Regions from separate parts of the Arthrobacter gandavensis genome, predicted to be linked through region 1. Evidence: riboswitches for the same ligand, from Rfam matches in the RefSeq annotation. Region 1 holds a riboswitch; the other holds the start of a gene.
What was found. Region 1 has a riboswitch for thiamine pyrophosphate ahead of thiM (hydroxyethylthiazole kinase). Riboswitches for the same ligand answer to the same signal wherever they lie in the genome.

Region 1 (3,388 bases):
GGTGTGTTGTCTGCTGCGCCCTGCTCGAACAGGTCAGCCAGGTCCTCATACATTGAAACCATGACGTCACCCCTGGTCAGGGCCCCGGCATACATCAGGTACCGTTCCACCGCCTCCGCGGCTGTGCGGTATCCGGGCGGCAGTGCCTTCACCCGGTTCTTGTATTCATGCCAGCGGCGCTTGTCGCCGAAGTCGCCAAGAATCTTCTCAACCCACATGTTCGTTTCCCTCCTCGCGGATCCGTTCCAGCCGTTCTGAGAGGAAGCTCCAGGTCCTCCAGAACTCGTTGAGGCAGTCCTGCCCCGGGCCGGTGAGCGAGTACATCTTCCGCGGCGGCCCCTTTTCGGAGGGGACCTTCACCACGTCCACAAGTCCGCGCTGCTCGATCCTGATGAGCAGCGCATAAACCGTGCCTTCGGCGATGTCGGTGAAGCCCTCGTCACGCAGCCTTGCGGTGATCTCATACCCGTAGGCGGAGTGGCCGGAGAGGAATGCCAGAACAATGCCCTCCAGGACTCCCTTCAGCATCTCCGTCGCCTGCCTGCCCATCAAACCCTCGCTACTTAGTAATGTTGACTACCAGTACCTAGTAAGAATGAGTACTGACCGGAATGCAAGCTGTTCCGGGGATTTTTTTCTGCAGCACGCGCAGTCCCTGCCAGCACATTAGGTGACATGACAGAACAGTGGCCGCGTAGAACATCTACCGGCCCGCATTGCAGGGCTAGGATGTTCCCCATGACTACAGCCAGCACCACAGCAATACCCGGAGGCCTCGGATGGGATTTGGCCGTGGTGGCGGGCTGTTATCAGGCCCGCCTGCAGTCAGCGCTGGAGGGGACACCGGGAGGGCTGCGCGGATTCCAGGTGCTCTCAACGGTGGTCCATTTTGACCCGCCGAACCAGCAGGCACTCGGGGCGCATCTGGGAATCGACCGGACTGTGCTGACCTACCTGATTGACGAGCTGGCCGAGGCCGGGGACGTGGAACGGGTTCCTGATCCCGCGGACCGCCGGGCCCGCAAAGTCGTTGCCACCAAGGCCGGCCGCCAACGCCTGGCCGCCTGCGAGGAGCGGGTCGCCGCTGCCGAGTCCGGCATGCTCGCCGGACTGGAACCCGCAGACGCCAATCTGCTTCGCACCCTCCTGCACCGCCTGGCAGGCCAGGCCCACCAGCCGGCGTCGGGCAGTAATCCCTGCGCAGCCATGGACGCTGTCTAACTCCGCGTCCGGCTGGCCATTTGCCCGCTGACTTCGTAGAGTCAGCTGTAGTGACACGGGGTGCCGCAAGGCTGAGATGAGACCCGTCGAACCTGATCTAGTTAGAACTAGCGAAGGGATGTCGCCGATGACTATTGGCCTGACACCATTTTCTGTATCCACCCTCCTTTCCCGCGTGCGCAGCGAACCGCCGCTGGTGCAGTGCCTGACCAACACAGTGGTCACCAACTTCACCGCCAACGTCCTCCTCGCCCTCGGCGCAGCCCCGGCCATGACGGACATTCCGGGTGAAGCCGGACCTTTTGCCCGCATCGCCTCAGGGGTGCTGATCAATCTGGGCACCCCCCATGCCGAACAGCGCACGGCCATGCTGGAGGCCGCAGCAGCGGCAAACGATGCCGGCACACCCTGGGTCCTGGACCCCGTGGCAGTGGGCAGCCTCCCGGTCCGTACTGCCCTCGCTGCAGAGCTGCTGGCGATGCGTCCCACGGTGGTCCGGGCCAATGCGTCCGAGGTCATGGCCCTGGCCGGGCTGGGCGCGGGCGGACGGGGCGTGGACGCCACGGACAATCCGGAGGATGCCCTTCCCGCGGCCGAGCTCCTGGCGGCGAAATACGGCTGCGTCGTAGCGGTCTCCGGACCCACGGACGTCATCACCGACGGTGAATCAACGCTGCGGATCAGCAACGGCAGCGCCCTGTTGACCAAGGTGACCGGCGGGGGCTGCGCCCTCGGCGCCGTGACGGCCGCGTTCCTCGCCGCCGCGGACGACGGCGGTGACCTCACCGCCGCTGCGGCAGCCACCGCCGCCTACACGATCGCCGCGCAGCAGGCTGCAGCCGTGTCGGCAGGACCGGGGTCCTTTGCCCCGGCATTCCTGGACGCCCTGACCGGCCTCTCCGCCGAAGACATCCACAACCTGCTGGTGACGGCATGAGCGCCGGAGTGCAGTCCGAACTGCTCCGGCGGCCCCGGGCCCTGGCCAGGAACACCGGCATTTACCTGGTCACTGATGCGGCGCAGTGCGGGGACCGGGGTGTTGCCGCTGTTGCCGCAGCCGCCGTCGCCGGAGGGGTGCGCACCGTGCAGGTCCGGGAAAAGCACGCCTCCGCCGCGGAGTTCTACGCCCAGGTGCTGGCCGTCGCCGACGCCGTCGGTGACCGCGCCCTGGTGCTGGTCGATGACCGGGTGGACATTTACCTCGCCGCCCGGGCAGCCGGCGCCCGGGTGCACGGAGTCCACGTTGGCCAAAGCGACCTGCCCGCCGCGTCCGTCCGCTCGCTGGTGGGCCCCGGCGCCGTCGTAGGCCTCACCGCCAACACGCCCGCCCACCTCGACGCCGTGCGGGAACTCGCGCCGGGAACGGTGGACTATCTCGGTGCCGGAGTCATCCATCCCACCAGCACCAAACCGGACCATCCTGCCCCGCTGGGCGTGGACGGGTTCCGGTCCTTTGCTTCTGCGGCTCCGGTCCCGTGCGTGGCAATCGGCGGGATCGGGCTGTCCGACATTCGGGGCCTGCAGGCCGCCGGAGCGTCCGGCGCCGCCGTCGTTTCCGCTATCTGCACCGCTGCCGATCCGCGCCGCAGCGCCGAGGAACTGGTGGCGGCATGGGAGAGCTGAGCGTCCGGGACGTCCCGCGGATCCTGAGCATCGCCGGAACTGATCCCACGGGCGGAGCCGGAATCCAGGCCGATCTGAAGTCGATCGCCGCCAACGGCGGATACGGCATGGCCGTGGTCACGGCGCTGGTTGCGCAGAACACTCACGGGGTCCGCTCCGTGCATACCCCGCCTGCGGGGTTCCTTCGCGAACAGCTGGACGCGGTGAGCGATGACGTGATTATCGATGCGGTGAAAATCGGCATGCTGGGCAGCACCGAGGTTGCCCGGACGGTGGGTTCCTGGCTGGCGGACGTCCGGCCGCCGGCCGTGGTGCTGGATCCGGTGATGGTGGCCAGCAGCGGTGACCGCCTGCTCAGCCCCGATGCCGAAGATGCCCTTCGCGGGCTGTTGCACCAGGTGGACCTGGTGACGCCGAACCTGCCGGAGCTGGCTGCCCTGCTGGAGGCAGAGCCGGCGCAGGACTGGGACGAGGCATTGGAGCAGGGACGCCGTCTTGCCCGCGAGTATGGCACGTCCGTGCTCGTGAAGGGCGGGCACCTGGC
Region 2 (3,388 bases), on a different contig from region 1:
CTATCCTGGCGGGTCCGCTGTTCTCACTGAGCGACGACGCAGCGCAGGACCTGCTGGACCGCACGCCCTACATTGAAGCCGTCCTGGGCGAAGGGAGTGCACCGTGACCAAAAAAGCACGCATGCGCAGCCATCCCCGGATTCCGCTGCTGAAGGAACTGCCGCTGATCATCTGGCTGGTCCTGCTCTGGGGCGCCCTTTGGCAGGACTTCAGCCTGGGCAACCTGGTTTTCGGCGCGATCATCGCCTTCGTCGTCACCAACATCTTCTACCTGCCGCCCGTGGACCTGTCCGGCCGGTTCAACCTCCTCTACGCTGCGGGCTTCGGTGCCCGGTTCCTCTGGAAGCTGGTGATCGCCAGCTTCCACGTACTCTGGCTCGCCACGGTCCATGGGCCCCGGATCAAGAACGCCGTCGTGGCTGTGAAGCTTCGCAGCCACTCGGACCTTCTGGTCACGGCCACCGGCCACGCGCTGTCTCTGATCCCCGGCTCGCTGGTGGTGGAAGTGGACCGCTCCACTTCCACGCTCTACCTGCACTGCCTGGGAGTGGACAGCCAGGAAGCCGCGGAGAAGATCCGGGATGACGTGCGTGCCACCGAATCCTGGCTGATTCGGATGATGGGCACCAAGGAAGACCTGGCACTGGTCCGGGCTGAACAGAAAGACCTGAAGGAACTGCGCGCAGGGGAGGTCAGCCGGTGACTGCTGTAATCATCGTTGTCTCGGTCATGCTGGCTGTAGCTGCCGCAGGGGCCATCTTTCGGATTATCCGCGGACCGTCCATCCTTGACCGGGTTCTGGCTGCAGACGTGCTGCTGGCGATTGTCGGCGGTGCCCTGATAGTGGACATGGTCGTTTACCGGAACCTCGACTTCCTTGCCCTGGTGATCGCGATTTCGCTGATCGGCTTCATCGGCTCCGTGACGGTTGCCCGCTTCGTAACGGACCGGAGGTAGCCATGAGCGAGACTGTGATTGACGTGATCGTGGCGGTCCTGCTGCTGGGCGGCGCCACTATGTCCCTGGCCGCGGCAATCGGCCTGACCCGCTTCCCGGACCTGATGAGCCGGATGCACGCTGCCTCCAAGCCCCAGGTGCTTGGCCTGCTGCTCTTCCTGCTGGCCATGGCCGTGGAGTTCCGCAGCTGGGTGCTGCTGCCGGTGCTAGCCCTGTGCTGGATCTTTATGCTGCTCACTGCTCCGGTCTCAGCCCACATGGTGGGCCGCGCCGGGTACCGGACCAAGCACCTGCGTCCAGAGCTGCTGACCATTGATGAGCTGGATGACGTTGTGGAGCGCGCCCAGCAGCTGATGTTCGAGGCCACGGCAGAGAAGCAGGAAGCAGACACAGAGGCGGATCCGAAGGTCGACGACGACCCCGGCCAGGAGCCGGACGGTACCTATTACACCGGGGACCTTAGCGACGAGGACCTGGCGCGGACCCGTGCCGAAGCCGAAGCCGGCAAGCTGCCGCCCGGGCGCAGCCGCGAGGGCTGAGCCGGATTCTCCAAAACACCATCGAGATGACAGAAACTGCCCGTATGAACGCTCATACGGGCAGTTTCTGTTATCTCGATGGTGCTGAGACGGAGCTAGACGACCTCAGGGGTGCGGTTGTAGCGGGCGATTGCGCGCTGCGTGCCGCGGTTGGTCAGCACCCGGATCACTTGGCTGACCGCGCCGGAAACCAGTGCGAAGATGACCGCCGAACGAAGGCTTGCGTCCAGGGCGCCGTCCTTGTCCTTGGGCGGCTCATTACCCGTTGCCTTGGTCCAGGCGAAGTCCAGGATCTTGGCCGAGGCGAGGCCCGCGCCCACGCTGACACCGGTACCCAGCAGTTTCAGGATCAGGTTCATAAGTGCTCCTTGGCGTTGTGCGTTGGTGTTTCTCCCTACGCTACCCGCCGCTGCCGGATTCTTCTCCGCACGGCGTGTACAGTGGACCACGCATACACACGACAGGGGAGCGCCGCTTCCCGGCTCCGGAGGGTATCCGGATGCCGGTTTTCGGGCGCTGAGAGTGCGGACCAAGCCGCAGACCCTCGAACCTGCTCCGGTTAGTACCGGCGAAGGGAGTCGAGATCTCAGGGGTGCACCGCCGCAGGCGGTTTTCCCTCCCCTCCTGAATCCAGGAGGAACCTTCCATGCAAGAAACCACCCGGTCCCTGGCGCCGTCCCGTTCATCGTGGCGCGTCGTGGACATCGTCGTCGCATCCGTCCTTGCCGTAGCCACCGGCGTAGTGTTCTGGGCCTGGTCCCTGGCCTACGGCGGAGTCGCTGCCCTCTTCCTCGCTTTCCCCCCGTTGGGCGGGCTTTACACCGGCGGCTGGCTGATCGCCGGCGTGCTGGGCGGGCTGATCATCCGCAAGCCGGGAGCCGCACTGTACTGCGAGGTCCTTGCCGCCGCCGTCTCCGGCGTGCTGGGTACCCAGTTTGGCCTTTCCGTGCTGCTCTCCGGGGCCATCCAGGGCCTGGGCGCCGAACTGGTGTTCCTGCTCTTCCTGTACCGGAAGTTCACGCTGCCCGTTGCCCTACTGGCGGGCCTTGGGTCCGGCCTGTTCCTCGGGGCGAGCGAATCGATTCTCTACATGCCCGAATGGGCCCTCCAATGGCAGGCGCTGTACACCGTCTTCGCCGGGGTGTCCGGGCTGGTGCTGGCCGGGCTGCTCTCCTGGCTGGCGGTGCGGGCGCTGGCAAAGACCGGGGTGCTTTCAGCCTTCGCGTCCGGACGCACGGCGGACGTGTAGACGATGGCTACAGCCAACCCCGTGGCGGTCGCTGCCCGGGACTGGGGATGGCGGCACGCCGGACGCAAGGCCCAGGCAGTTGCCGGCGTTTCCTTCGATATCAACCCGGGGGAGCGGGTGCTCCTCCTGGGGGCGTCCGGAGCGGGCAAGTCCACGCTGCTGCATGCCCTGGCGGGAGTCCTGGGCGAAGACACCGGCGGGACCGAAAGCGGAACGCTGCGGCTCGACGGCGCCCACCCCCAGGCGGCGCGTGGGCGGGCCGGGCTGCTGCTGCAGGACCCCGACTCGCAGATTGTGCTCTCCCGGGTGGGTGACGAAGTGGCGTTCGGCGCCGAGAACCTCGGAGTTCCCCGCGCGGAGATCTGGGACCGGGTGCACGCGGCGCTGGACGACGTCGGGCTCCGGGTGCCGCTGGAGCACTCGACCGCTGCGCTTTCCGGTGGCCAGAAGCAGCGCCTGGCCCTGGCGTCGATCCTGGCCATGGCCCCCGGCCTGCTGCTGCTGGACGAGCCGACAGCCAACCTGGACCCGGACGGAGTGCTGGAAATCCGGGACTCCGTGGAACGGGTCCTGGACCGGTCCGGCGCCACGCTCATTGTCGTGGAACACCGGGTCTCTGCGTGGGCGCAGCTGGTGGACCGGG

Region 2: it holds a riboswitch for thiamine pyrophosphate, as region 1 does, so the genes downstream of both, ABFX29_RS06685 (ECF transporter S component) here and thiM (hydroxyethylthiazole kinase) in region 1, are expected to answer to the same signal.

What each region holds. Positions count from the first base shown of each region.
Region 1 is NZ_BAAALV010000005.1:195,005-198,392, reverse strand. It holds gene ABFX29_RS13115 (DUF1048 domain-containing protein) at 1-218, opposite strand, end outside; gene ABFX29_RS13110 (PadR family transcriptional regulator) at 208-549, opposite strand; gene ABFX29_RS13105 (MarR family winged helix-turn-helix transcriptional regulator) at 739-1,221, shown strand; TPP riboswitch at 1,268-1,357, shown strand; gene thiM (hydroxyethylthiazole kinase) at 1,349-2,158, shown strand; gene thiE (thiamine phosphate synthase) at 2,155-2,844, shown strand; gene ABFX29_RS13090 (bifunctional hydroxymethylpyrimidine kinase/phosphomethylpyrimidine kinase) at 2,832-3,388, shown strand, end outside.
Region 2 is NZ_BAAALV010000002.1:729,850-733,237, forward strand. It holds gene ABFX29_RS06660 (Na+/H+ antiporter subunit D) at 1-107, shown strand, start outside; gene ABFX29_RS06665 (Na+/H+ antiporter subunit E) at 122-703, shown strand; gene ABFX29_RS06670 (MrpF/PhaF family protein) at 730-957, shown strand; partial or broken gene mnhG (monovalent cation/H(+) antiporter subunit G) at 960-1,301, shown strand; gene ABFX29_RS06680 (DUF4235 domain-containing protein) at 1,592-1,855, opposite strand; TPP riboswitch at 1,949-2,090, shown strand; gene ABFX29_RS06685 (ECF transporter S component) at 2,143-2,745, shown strand; gene ABFX29_RS06690 (ABC transporter ATP-binding protein) at 2,749-3,388, shown strand, end outside.